Regions from separate parts of the Streptacidiphilus albus JL83 genome, predicted to be linked through region 1. Evidence: riboswitches for the same ligand, from Rfam matches in the RefSeq annotation. Region 1 holds a riboswitch; the other holds the start of a gene.
The links. Region 1 has a riboswitch for S-adenosylmethionine ahead of BS75_RS52010 (putative leader peptide). Riboswitches for the same ligand answer to the same signal wherever they lie in the genome.
Positions count from the first base shown of each region.

Region 2: it holds a riboswitch for S-adenosylmethionine, as region 1 does, so the genes downstream of both, BS75_RS09370 (aminotransferase class V-fold PLP-dependent enzyme) here and BS75_RS52010 (putative leader peptide) in region 1, are expected to answer to the same signal.

Region 1 is NZ_JQML01000001.1:8,894,370-8,900,065, reverse strand. Features, by position in the region: gene BS75_RS38620 (amino acid ABC transporter ATP-binding protein) at 1-479, opposite strand, end outside; partial or broken gene BS75_RS43695 (amino acid ABC transporter permease) at 476-1,491, opposite strand; partial or broken gene BS75_RS52010 (putative leader peptide) at 1,680-1,757, opposite strand; SAM riboswitch class IV at 1,849-1,959, opposite strand; gene BS75_RS52365 (putative leader peptide) at 2,063-2,200, shown strand; gene BS75_RS48845 (hypothetical protein) at 2,334-2,504, shown strand; gene BS75_RS38610 (flavin reductase family protein) at 2,501-3,016, shown strand; gene BS75_RS38605 (NADH-quinone oxidoreductase subunit B family protein) at 3,224-4,294, shown strand; gene BS75_RS38600 (nickel-dependent hydrogenase large subunit) at 4,394-5,696, shown strand, end outside.
Region 2 is NZ_JQML01000001.1:2,158,958-2,164,653, forward strand. Features, by position in the region: gene BS75_RS09350 (NYN domain-containing protein) at 1-541, opposite strand, end outside; gene BS75_RS09355 (hypothetical protein) at 645-914, opposite strand; gene BS75_RS09360 (rhomboid family intramembrane serine protease) at 1,064-1,903, shown strand; gene BS75_RS09365 (Lrp/AsnC family transcriptional regulator) at 1,900-2,181, shown strand; gene BS75_RS09370 (aminotransferase class V-fold PLP-dependent enzyme) at 2,210-3,628, opposite strand; SAM riboswitch class IV at 3,683-3,818, opposite strand; gene trpD (anthranilate phosphoribosyltransferase) at 3,893-4,963, opposite strand; gene BS75_RS09380 (DNA-binding transcriptional response regulator) at 5,072-5,494, opposite strand.

The sequences.
Region 1 (5,696 bases):
TGCTGCTGGCCGCCGGAGAGCTGCCGGGGGTAGTCGGAACCCCGGCCGCCCAGGCCGACCCGTTCCAGCAGCCCGAGGGCGGTGGCCGTGGCCCGCTTCCGCGGCACCCGGTGCACCGCCACCGGCGCCTCGATGATGTTCTCCACCACGGTGAGGTGCGGGAAGAGGTTGAACTGCTGGAAGACCATCCCGACCCGGGCCCGCTGCCGGGTGATCGCCCGGTGCCCCAACTCGTGCAGCCTGCCGCCCTGGTGGCGGTAGCCGATGATCTCCCCGCCGACCTCGACGAAGCCGGCGTCGGGCCGTTCCAGATGGTTGACGCTGCGCAGCAGGGTGGACTTGCCCGCTCCCGAGGGTCCGAGCAGGACCGCGACCTCGCCCCGGCGCACGTCCAGGTCGACGCCGTCCAGCACCGGTTGGGCGCCGAAGCTCTTCCGCAGCCCTCTGATCCGCACCAGCGCTGCGTCGGCGGCGCTCATGAGAGCCCCGCGAACTTGCCGTCGCCGCGCCCGAGCAGCGGGACGTTGCCCCGGAAGAGCTGCCAGAAGCCCCGGTCGGCGGTGCGTCGGCGGCCCCTGGCGAAGTGGCGCTCGACGTAGAACTGACCGATCGACAGCACCGTGGTCAGGATGATGTACCAGAGGGTGGTGACCAGCAGCAGCGGGACGATCAGGAAGTTCTGATTGTAGATCAACTGTGCCGAGTAGAGCAGGTCCTGGACCGCGATGACGCTGACGATCGAGGTGGCCTTGAGCATCCCGATCAGCAGGTTGCCGGAGGCCGGCACGACGGCCGGCATCGCCTGCGGCAGCACGATCCGCCGCAGGATCCGCGCCCTGCCGAGGCCGAGCGCCTGGGCGGCCTCGGCCTGCCCGGGGTCGACCGAGAGGATGCCACCCCGGACGATCTCCGAGGAGAAGGCCGCGACGTCCAGGCTCAGTCCCACGTATGCGGCCAGGACACCGCTGAAGAGGTGCGCCGTCCGGACCGTGGCGAACTCCGGGCCGAACGGGATGCCGAAGGACAACTGCGGGTAGAGCGAGGCGAGTTCGTACCAGAAGAGCAGCTGAACCAGAATCGGGACGGAGCGGACCAGCCAGACGAAGCCGAAGCTGAGCGAGGTCAGCACCGGGTTCCGCGACAGCCGCATCACGGCCACCCCGATCCCGAGCAGGTAGCCCGTGGCCATCACCGCGGCGGTGAGCCAGAGCGTCAGCGCGAGCCCCTGCAGGATCGAGCCGTTGAGGAAGTAGTCGCCGACCGTGCCCCACTGGAAGCGGCTGTTGGTCAGCACGGTGTGGACCAGCATCGCGAACAGCACCAGCAGCGCCAGCGCGGCGGCCCAGCGCCCGGGCGGCGCAGCGGGACCAGCCGCGCGCCCAGCAGTTGCTCGTCGGTGGGGCGGCCGGCGGATGTCACCGTGGCGGGCCGGGGCGTCGGGGGTGGTTCCGGGGCGGCGGATGTCCGCGCCGAAGTGTCGGGGCTGCTCATGGTGGTGTGCTTTCCGTCCCAGGGGTGCACGGCGCCGCGCCGAGGTGCGCCGGCGCGGCGGTGTGCGGGATGAGGGCATGGTCGACCCGGGCCGCCACGGCACGACCACGAGGTCGCGGGCCGGAGCGGGCCTGCGGGAAGGGGGGTCGGCGCCTACCGGCGCCGGAGCGATCGGCCGACCGGGAGGGTCAGCGGACCGGGGCGGTCCTCGGACACAGCGCGCTGCTCACCCGGAGCAGGTCCACATGCAGACGGGCCACCATGAGCCGGGAGAACCCGCGCGGCCGCGGGGCGCCGCCATGGACGGGGCGTCGTGCCTGCATCGCGGATCACCTCCCGGCCCTCGGGCCCCTGCGGGCCTCGCGCTTACAGGACGGAGCTGTCCTGTCGGGTCGTCACCTGGAGCACCCCACCGCGGACGAGGGTTGCTGGTCAGCCAACCAGGGCTTGTCGCTGACGCTCATAACCAGGGCTCACGCTAACGGCTCGGCGGACTTTGGGCAATGCCCGTCCCAGCAGGTGAGGGATTGTGTTCGAAGCCGGGCCGGAGTTACGGTGAGGCGAAGCCAGGGTGAGGCCGGGGCCGGGCAGCCCGCAGCCGCGAGTACGCAGCAGGAGGGGACCCGCAGTGCATCGCTCCGTCGGCAGCTACTCGCGACGCCACATCGACCTCCAGCGCAGCTCCAGCGCTCTCTGTCCGGTTGCCTGAGCCCGCGGCCCCGCTCGCCGGCCCCACCGACGCCGCTGCCGCCGCACCCCCGGCCACGGGCACCGTCCCCAGCTCTCCGCGCTCCCGCGTCCACGCGGTGCGAGCGCTTCCGCACGCCTTGAAGGAGAACGCCGTGAGCGTTGTCGTCCTCGCCGGCAACCCCGGGCGCCGGTCCCGAACCCCGGAGCCGGCCCAGCCGGTCGCCGCCGCACCGACCGGCCGTCGATCCGGACCCGCCCTCGAACTCACCGACCACGGACCGGTGTCGGTCGAGCTGGGCAGCACCGGCCGGGTGACCCGATGACCGTGCGCCAGGCGGTGTCCGAGGCGGTCCACCAGGCCCTGCACCCGACCGAGCTCCGGCGGGTCTTCGGCGCCTTCCCGACCGGCGTGACCGCGCTCGCGGCACTGGTGGACGGCGCCCCCGTGGGCATCGCCGCCAACTCGTTCACCTCGGTGTCGCTGGACCCGCCGCTGGTCTCGGTCTGCATCGCGCACACCTCCTCCACCTGGCCGGCGCTGCGCGGCAGCAGCCGACTTGGTGTCAGCGTCCTCGGCGCGCACCAGGAGCAGGCCTGCCGCGAGTTGGCGGGGCGCGGGACCGACCGGTTCGCCTCGGTGGACTGGCGCGCCACCGGCGACGGCGCCGTCCTGGTCGAGGGCGCCAGCGCCTGGCTGGACTGCAGCGTCGAGCAGCTGATCCGGGCCGGGGACCACGACATCGTCCTGCTCCGGGTGCACTGGCTGGACGCCGACGCCACCGTTCCGCCGCTGGTCTTCCACTCCGGCGGCTTCCGCCGGCTCGAAGCCGCCTGACCCGCCCGCCCCACGTCCGCTCCGCCCCCGGCGGTGGCCGCTCTCCCCGAGCGGCCGCCGCCGGGGGCTTCTGTCTGCGCCCGGCGCCTCCCCCGACGGCCGCGTCACCGGTTCGGCCCCCTTCGACGCGGCACCGGACGGCTGCGCACAGCACGCTGGTGCCTGACATGCGGGTCTTGTCCCACGCCTCCCCGAGGAGGAATCCCCATGAATGCACCGTCCCCGGTGGCGGCCGATCCCGTCGCCGAACAGGAGTCACCGATCCATATCCTGTGGATCAACGCCGGGCTGAGCTGCGACGGAGACTCGGTCTCCCTGACCGCGGCAACCCAGCCCAGCATCGAGGAGATCGCGCTCAGCGTGCTGCCCGGTCTGCCGAAGATCGCCGTGCACTGGCCGCTGATCGACTTCGAGTGCGGTCCGGTCCAGGGGGCGGACAACTTCATCGAGTGGTTCTTCAAGGGCGAGCGGGGCGAGATCGACCCCTTCGTCCTGGTCATCGAGGGCTCGATCCCCAATGAGGCGATCAAGCCCGAGGGCTACTGGTGCGGCTTCGGCGACGATCCCGAGACCGGCCAGCCGATCACCACCAGCGAGTGGATCGACCGGCTCGCGCCCAAGGCGCTGGCCGTGGTGGCGATCGGCACCTGCGCCGCCTACGGCGGCATCCACGCCATGGCCGGCAACCCGACCGGCGCCATGGGTGTGCCCGACTACCTGGGCTGGGACTGGAAGTCCAAGGCCGGGATCCCGATCGTCTGCGTTCCGGGCTGCCCGATCCAGCCGGACAACTTCTCGGAGACCCTGGTCTACCTGCTCCACCAGGCGACCGGTGCGGCTCCGATGATCCCGTTGGACGAGCACCTGCGGCCGTCCTGGCTCTTCGGCGCGACCGTCCACGAGGGCTGCGACCGGGCCGGCTACTACGAGCAGGGGCAGTTCGCGAGCACCTACGACTCCCCCAAGTGCCTGGTGAAGCTGGGCTGCTGGGGCCCGGTGGTGAAGTGCAACGTGCCCAAGCGCGGCTGGATGAACGGGATCGGCGGCTGTCCGAACGTCGGCGGCATCTGCATCGCCTGCACCATGCCCGGCTTCCCGGACAAGTTCATGCCGTTCATGGACGAGCCCCCCGGCGGCAAGGTCTCCAGCACCGCCAGCGCGGCCTACGGCTCGGTGATCCGCAAGCTGCGGGCGATCACGCTCGCGACCGTGGACAAGGAGCCCAAGTGGCGGCACCGCGGCGAGAAGCTCACCACCGGCTACCGCCCGCCCTGGTGACCGCACGCTGAGGGGGGAGCGCCGCGCGCGCTCCCCCCTTCCGCCACCCGCAGCACCTCCGACAGCACCCCGGCACCAGAGAAGGGCACGGCAGACACGATGGCACCGACGACGAAGGCAGCCCCGGACGGCAGTGGTCTGGTGGAGATGTCCTGGGATCCGATCACCCGGATCGTGGGCAGCCTCGGCATCCACACGAAGATCGACTTCAAGCAGAAGAAGGTCGCCGAGTGCTACAGCACCTCGTCGGTCTTCCGCGGCTACAGCGTCTTCATGCGCGGCAAGGACCCCCGGGACGCGCACTTCATCACCAGCAGGATCTGCGGCATCTGCGGCGACAACCACGCCACCTGCTCGGTCTACGCGCAGAACATGGCCTACGGGGTGAAGCCGCCGCACCTGGGCGAGTGGATCATCAACCTGGGCGAGTCCGCCGAGTACATGTTCGACCACAACATCTTCCAGGAGAACCTGGTCGGGGTCGACTACTGCGAGCGGATGGTGAAGGAGACCAACCCCGGCGTGCTGGAGCTGGCCGAGCGCACCCCGGCCCCGCACGCCGGCGAGCACGGCTACAGGACCATCGCCGACATCATGCGCTCGCTCAACCCGATCGAGGGCGAGTTCTACCGCGAGGCGCTCCAGGTCAGCCGGTACACCCGGGAGATGTTCTGCCTGATGGAGGGACGCCATGTGCACCCCTCCACGCTCTACCCCGGCGGGGTCGGCACCATCGCCTCGGTCCAGCTCTTCACCGACTACCTCAGTCGGCTGATGCGCTACGTGGAGTTCATGAAGCGGGTCGTCCCGCTCCACGACGACCTCTTCGACTTCTTCTACGAGGCGCTGCCCGGCTACGAGGAGGTCGGCCGCCGCCGGGTGCTGCTCGGCTGCTGGGGCGCGCTGAACGACCCGGAGTACTGCGACTTCACCTACCGCAACATGACCGACTGGGGCCGGCGGATGTTCGTCACCCCCGGCATCGTGGTCGACGGCAAGCTGGTCACCAACGACCTGACCGAGATCAACCTCGGCATCCGGATCCTGCTCGGCAGCTCCTACTACCAGGACTGGGAGGGCAAGGAGCAGTTCGTCACCCACGACCCGCTGGGCAACCCGGTCGACCCGCGCCACCCCTGGAACCAGCACACCATCCCGGACCCGCAGAAGCGCAACTTCGACGACAAGTACAGCTGGGTGATGTCCCCGCGCTGGTTCGACGGCAAGGACTACCTGGCGCTGGACACCGGCGGCGGCCCGATCGCCCGGCTGTGGTCCACCGCGCTCTCCGGGCTGGTCGACATCGGCTACGTCAAGGCCACCGGCCACAGCGTGGTGATCAACCTGCCGAGGACCATGACCAAGCCGGAGACCACCTTCGAGTGGAAGATCCCGAAGTGGA
Region 2 (5,696 bases), 6.7 Mb from region 1:
ACTCGGCCCGCTCGACCTCCTCGCCCGCGTCCGCGACCAGCTTGCTCCAGCCGGCCGGGCGCAGCAGGTAGGCCACGGCGGCGACGTCCTGGGGGTCGACCGCCGCCGGGACCAGGCCCGACTCCAGCGCGGTGACCAGGTCCGGCTGGCCGGTCCGGACCCGGTCCGCTATCCGCAGCCGGAACTGCGGCTCGGCCTCCAGCGCGGCGGCGATGGCGGTCGCCCCGCGCCGGGCCCGCTGGACCGGGGTGAACTTGGCGTACGGGCGCAGCCGGGCGGGCAGCTCGGCGGAGGGGACGGCGGCCAGCGCGTCGGCGGCGATGCCCACCACCCGCCGCCGCACGCCCTCCGGCAGCGGGCGGTCGAGCTGCTCCTCCGGCGGCGCGGCGGTCTCCGCCGCGGGCCCGGCGTCCGCAGTGGCCCCGGCGTCCGCTGTGGCCCCGGCATCCGCGCCGGGGCCGGCCGGCACGGCAGGGACCGGCGCCGCGCCGTCGGGCCCTCCCAGGCCCTCGGCGGCGTCCGCCCTGGCTCTCTCCACCACGTCCCGTACTCCGATCCGGTCGCCGGGCCGCACCGGCCCGTTGACCTATTCTCGCCCGTCCCGCCCCCCAGTCGTCACTCCGCCACTGCTCGAACCCGCTGTCCTACTCGGTCCGGGCCGCCTGCGCCGCCGCCTCGGCCTCGGCGCCGGGCCGGTCGACCAACTCGATCTGGTCCACCGCACTGCACCAGCGGCAGCGCACCGACTCGACGGTCTCGCTGAGCACCTCCTGCTCCTCGACCCGGGGCTCGCCGGCGAGGTCGAGGTGGACGAACTCGACCACCCGGGAGGAGCGGGTGACGTCGAAACGGGTCAGGTTGCCGCACAGGGTGCAGCGCCACCGGGTCCCCTCGGTGGGCAGGGGGACAGACATGGGGCGTCCTCTCGGTTCGCGGGGCGTCCGGAGCAGGCCGGACACGGCTACCCGAGCAACCCTAGGGCCTCCCCGTGACGGTGCGGCACCGTCCCCCACACGCCGCAGCCGACGGTGTCGTTTTTGTCCGGTCAAGGAATGCTTGGGACATGCTCCCCTTCTCCGGCGCACCCCCGCCCGCCCGCCCGTGGACCCTGCGCGCGACCGGCCTGCTGCGCACGGCGGCCACCGCCGGGACGGACGGACGGCTCCGCCGGCTGCCGCTGGTGACCTGTCTGCTGATCGCCGTCAACAGCGTGGTGTTCCTGATCGGGCCGGTCTCCGGGCTCGACCCGCTGTACGGGGAGGGCGCGCACCGCGCCGCCGCGATCGCGGCCTACTACCAGCACTGGGGAGTGGTCCCGCGCGAGCTGCTGGACAACCGGGCCGGGCCCGGGGAGTCCCTGGGCGTCCCGGCGCTCTCGGTGCTCAGCGCGATGTTCGTGCACGCCGGCTGGGTGCACCTGCTCGGCAACATGATCTTCCTGTACGTCTTCGGCACCCTGGTCGAGGCCAGGATGGGACGGCTCTCCTTCCTCCTCTTCTATGTCGCCGTCGGCTACCTGGCGACCTACGGCTACGCGCTGGTGGAGCAGCACGGCGCCAACGGCACGGTCAGCCTGGTGGGGGCCTCGGGGGCGATCGCCGGGGTGCTGGGCGCCTGCCTGCGGCTCTACCCGAGGGCGCGGGTGACCGTCGTGATCCCGCTGCTGCTGTTCCTGCCGCTGCGGTTCCCGGCCTGGCTGGTGCTGGTGCTGTGGTTCGCGATCCAGGCCCTCTCGGTGCGCAGCGCCGCCGCCGGGCAGCCCGACGTGGCGTACGTGGCGCACCTGATCGGCTTCACCGGGGGCTTCCTCTTCGCCTGGCTGCTCTACTGCCGACGGCGCGGCTACGCTGGGCCGTCCGCCCTTCCACCGTCCCTCCCACCGTCCCAGGAGACCCTCCAGTGATCACCGCGATCGTGCTCGTCAAGGCCAGTGTCGACCGGATCCCCGAGATCGCCGAGACCATCGCGGCGCTGGAGGGCGTCAGCGAGGTCTACTCCGTCACCGGCACCTACGACCTGGTGGCGATGGTCCGGGTGCGGGCGCACGAGGACCTGGCCGACGTGATCCCCGGCCTGCTGAACAAGGTGCCCGGCGTGGAGCAGACCGAGACCCACATCGCCTTCCGCACCTACTCGCGGCACGACCTGGACGCCGCCTTCGCCCTGGGGCTCGACGGCTGAGCAGGCCGGCCGCGAGGGCCGCGGGCGGTCAGACCCGGCGGGTGTCCGGGACGCAGCGCCCGCCCTCGGTCCGGTAGGCCCACTGCGCGCCCTGGGTGACCAGCTCGCGCACGGCGGCGACGAAGCGCTCCACGTGCTCGTCGGGGGTCCCCGCGCCGAAGCTCACCCGGATCGCGTTGAGGCTGCGCTCCCCCGGCAGCGAGGCCTCGGGGGCCCCGCACTCGGACGGGGCCGCCTCCTCGCCGCCGAGCAGGGTGCGCACCAGCGGGTGGGCGCAGAACAGTCCGTCGCGGACGCCGATGCCGTACTCGGCCGAGAGCGCGGCGGAGAAGTGCGAGCTGTTCCAGCCCTGGACCACGAAGGAGAGCACGCCGACGCGCGGGTGGGCGTCCCCGAACAGGGTGAGCACCCGCACCTCGGGGATGTCCGCGAGCCCCGCCCGCAGCCGGGCGATCAGCTGCTGTTCCCGGGCGACCAGCCGGTCGAAGCCGGCCTCGGTCAGCGCCCGGCAGGCGGAGGCGATGGAGTAGGCGCCGATGACGTTCGGCGATCCGGCCTCGTGCCGGGACGGGCCCTGGTGCCACTCGACCGCGACCGAGCCGTCCGCCTCGCGGGCGACGGTGCGGCTGGCGCCGCCGCCGGCCAGGTAGGGCTCGGCGGCGTCGAGCCAGTCGCTGCGGCCGGCCAGCACCCCCGCGCCGAAGGGCGCGTACAGCTTGTGGCCCGAGAAGGCGACCCAGTCGACGTCCAACTCCCGCACCGACACCGGGTGGTGGGGGGCGAGCTGGGCGGCGTCCAGGACGATCCGGGCACCGTGCCGGTGGGCGGTCGCGGCCAGCTCGCGGACCGGCCAGATCTCCCCGGTGACATTGGAGGCGCCGGTCACGCAGACCAGCGCGGGACCCGCCCCGGCCTCGGCACCGGCCTCGGCGAGGGCGGCGTCCAGGGCCGCCACCGCCTCCTCCGGCGAGCGCGGGGCGCGCAGGTAGCTGACGGTCAGCCCGTGCTTGCGCCAGGGCAGCAGCGAGGCGTGGTGCTCGGTCTCGAAGGCGAAGACCCGGGTGCCGGCCGGCAGCGCCCCGGCCAGCAGGTTGAGCGAGTCGGTGGTGGCCCGGGTGAAGACGACCTGGTCGTCGGCGCGCAGGTCGAGGAAGTCGGCGACGGTGGCCCGGCTCTGCTCGAACAGGTCGGTGGAGAGCTGGGAGAGGTAGCCGGCGCCGCGGTGCACGCTGCCGTAGTACGGGGCGTAGGCGGCGACGTCGTCCCAGACCCGCTGGAGGGCGGGGGCGCTGGCGGCGTAGTCGAGCGCGGCGTAGGTCACCTTCTCGCCGCTGACCAGCGGGACCTCGACGTCGCGGCCGAGCACGGCCAGCGGCGGACAGGCGACGGCGTCGGCAGCGGCGGTGGTGTTGGCTGCGGCACTGTTGAAAGAAAGCGGCGTCGACATGACGAGACCCCTCCAGGGCATCCAGTGGATCCCTGGCTACGCCGAAAAAGGGGGGATCCGCGCTTGCCCTGCGACGGGTCGTCGTAGGGCCCGGTCGTCACCTGGGAGCACCCCGCCACGGAAGGAGGGTTGCCGGACAGCTAGCCAGGGCCGGTGCGGTTCTGCGAACCGCGTGCTGTCACTCGTGACCTGTCCGTCAGTATGCCACGGGGTCCACCCCTCGGGTGAACCCCTGTCCGGCATCCGAGACCGCGCCGCTGCCCCTCAGCCGTGGGTGACGGCGGACCAGCGGGCCAGCACCTGCTCCGCCGCGCCGGTGTCGATGGACTCCGCGGTGCGCTTCATCGCCGCGGCCAGCTGCTCGGCCAGCGGGGCGTCGGTCTGGTCCAGGGCGACCAGCGCCGAGGCCGAGTTGAGCAGCACCGCGTCGCGCACCGGCCCCCGCTCCCCGGCCAGCACCCGGCGGGCGACCCCGGCGTTGTACTCGGCGTCCGCGCCGCGCAGCGCCTCGATCGGGGCGTACTCGACGCCGACCTCGCGCGGGTCGAAGACGGTCCGGTGGACCTCGCCGCCGCGCACCTGCCAGACGGTGGAGGTGCCGGTGACGGTCAGCTCGTCGAGACCGTCGTCGCCCCGGAAGACCAGGGCCGAGGAGCCGCGCCCGGCGAGCACCCCGGCGATCAGGCCGGCCATCCGGGTGTCGAAGCAGCCGACGGCGTTGGCGCCGACCCGGGCCGGGTTGGTCAGCGGCCCCAGCAGGTTGAAGGCGGTGGGCACGCCCAGGGCGACCCGGGTGGAGCCGGCGTGCCGCATCGAGGGGTGGAAGACCGGCGCCGGACAGTAGGTGATACCGGCCTCGGCGGCGACCTCGGCGATCCGCTGCGCCGTCAGCCCGAGATTGACGCCGAGCTTCTCCAGCACGTCGGTGGCGCCGCTGGCCGAGGAGGCGGCGCGGTTGCCGTGCTTGACGACCAGCGCGCCGGCCCCGGCCGCGACGATCGCCGACATGGTGGAGATGTTGACGGTCTTGGCCCGGTCGCCGCCGGTGCCGACGATGTCGACCGCGCGGCCGGGCACCTCGATCACGGTGGCGTGCGCGTACATGGACTCGACCAGGCCGGAGATCTCCTCGACGGTCTCGCCCTTGGCGCGCAGGCCCACCAGGAAGGCGGCGATCTGCGCGTCCCCGGCCTCGCCGCTCATGATCCGGTCCATCGCCCAGGCGGTGTCGCCGGACGACAGGTCGGTGCCGGAGATCAGCGCGCCGAGGACCTCCGGCCACGAGCGAGCCTGCACGGGGTTGTCGCCGCCGTTCGCAGGATGCACGTTCGCCATGGCCGTGGCCTCTCAGTCGTAATATTTGGAGGGCCCCAGCTTAGCGACTGCAAAGTGCGGCACAGCGGAGCCGCCCAGAGGGCGAGATCCGCGGTCCACCCGCCGGACTCAGCCGACCAGCCGCGCCCGCTCCGCCCGGAGCAGGGTGCTCGCGGTCTCGGCCAGGGCGACCGGGTCCACCGGCGCCGCGATCGCCGCGTCGGCCCGGCTCCAGACGGCGAGCCAGGAGTCCTGCGGACGGCCGATCAGGACCAGCACCGGCGGGCAGCCGTAGATCTCGTCCTTGAGCTGGCGGCAGAGGCCCATCCCGCCGACCGGGGTCGCCTCGCCGTCCAGCACCACCAGGTCCAGCCGGGCGCTGCCCTTGGCGTGCGCGTCCAGCGCCTTGACCACGGCCGGGGAGGTGGCGCACTCCAAGTACTGGACCTCGGGCAGGTCGGCGGCCGGCCGCCGGCCGAGCGCGAGCCTGACCTGTTCGCGCGTGCTGCGGTCGTCGCTGTAGACAAGAACGTTCAGTGCCATCGTCCGCATCCCCCTGGGGTGTGATCGGGACCACTTCGGCGTCTGCGCGGATGCTACTCCGGTATCTGACGCCTCAACAGCAGGCCGCGGGCCCTCCGCGCGCCGTGTTCCCTCCGCCGTCCGGCCCCACCCCCGGCTTTTCGGCCCGCCGTCCGCCGACCGCAGCCGTCCGGCCGCTCGGGGTTCACCATTTCGGGCGACCCGGCGGCCT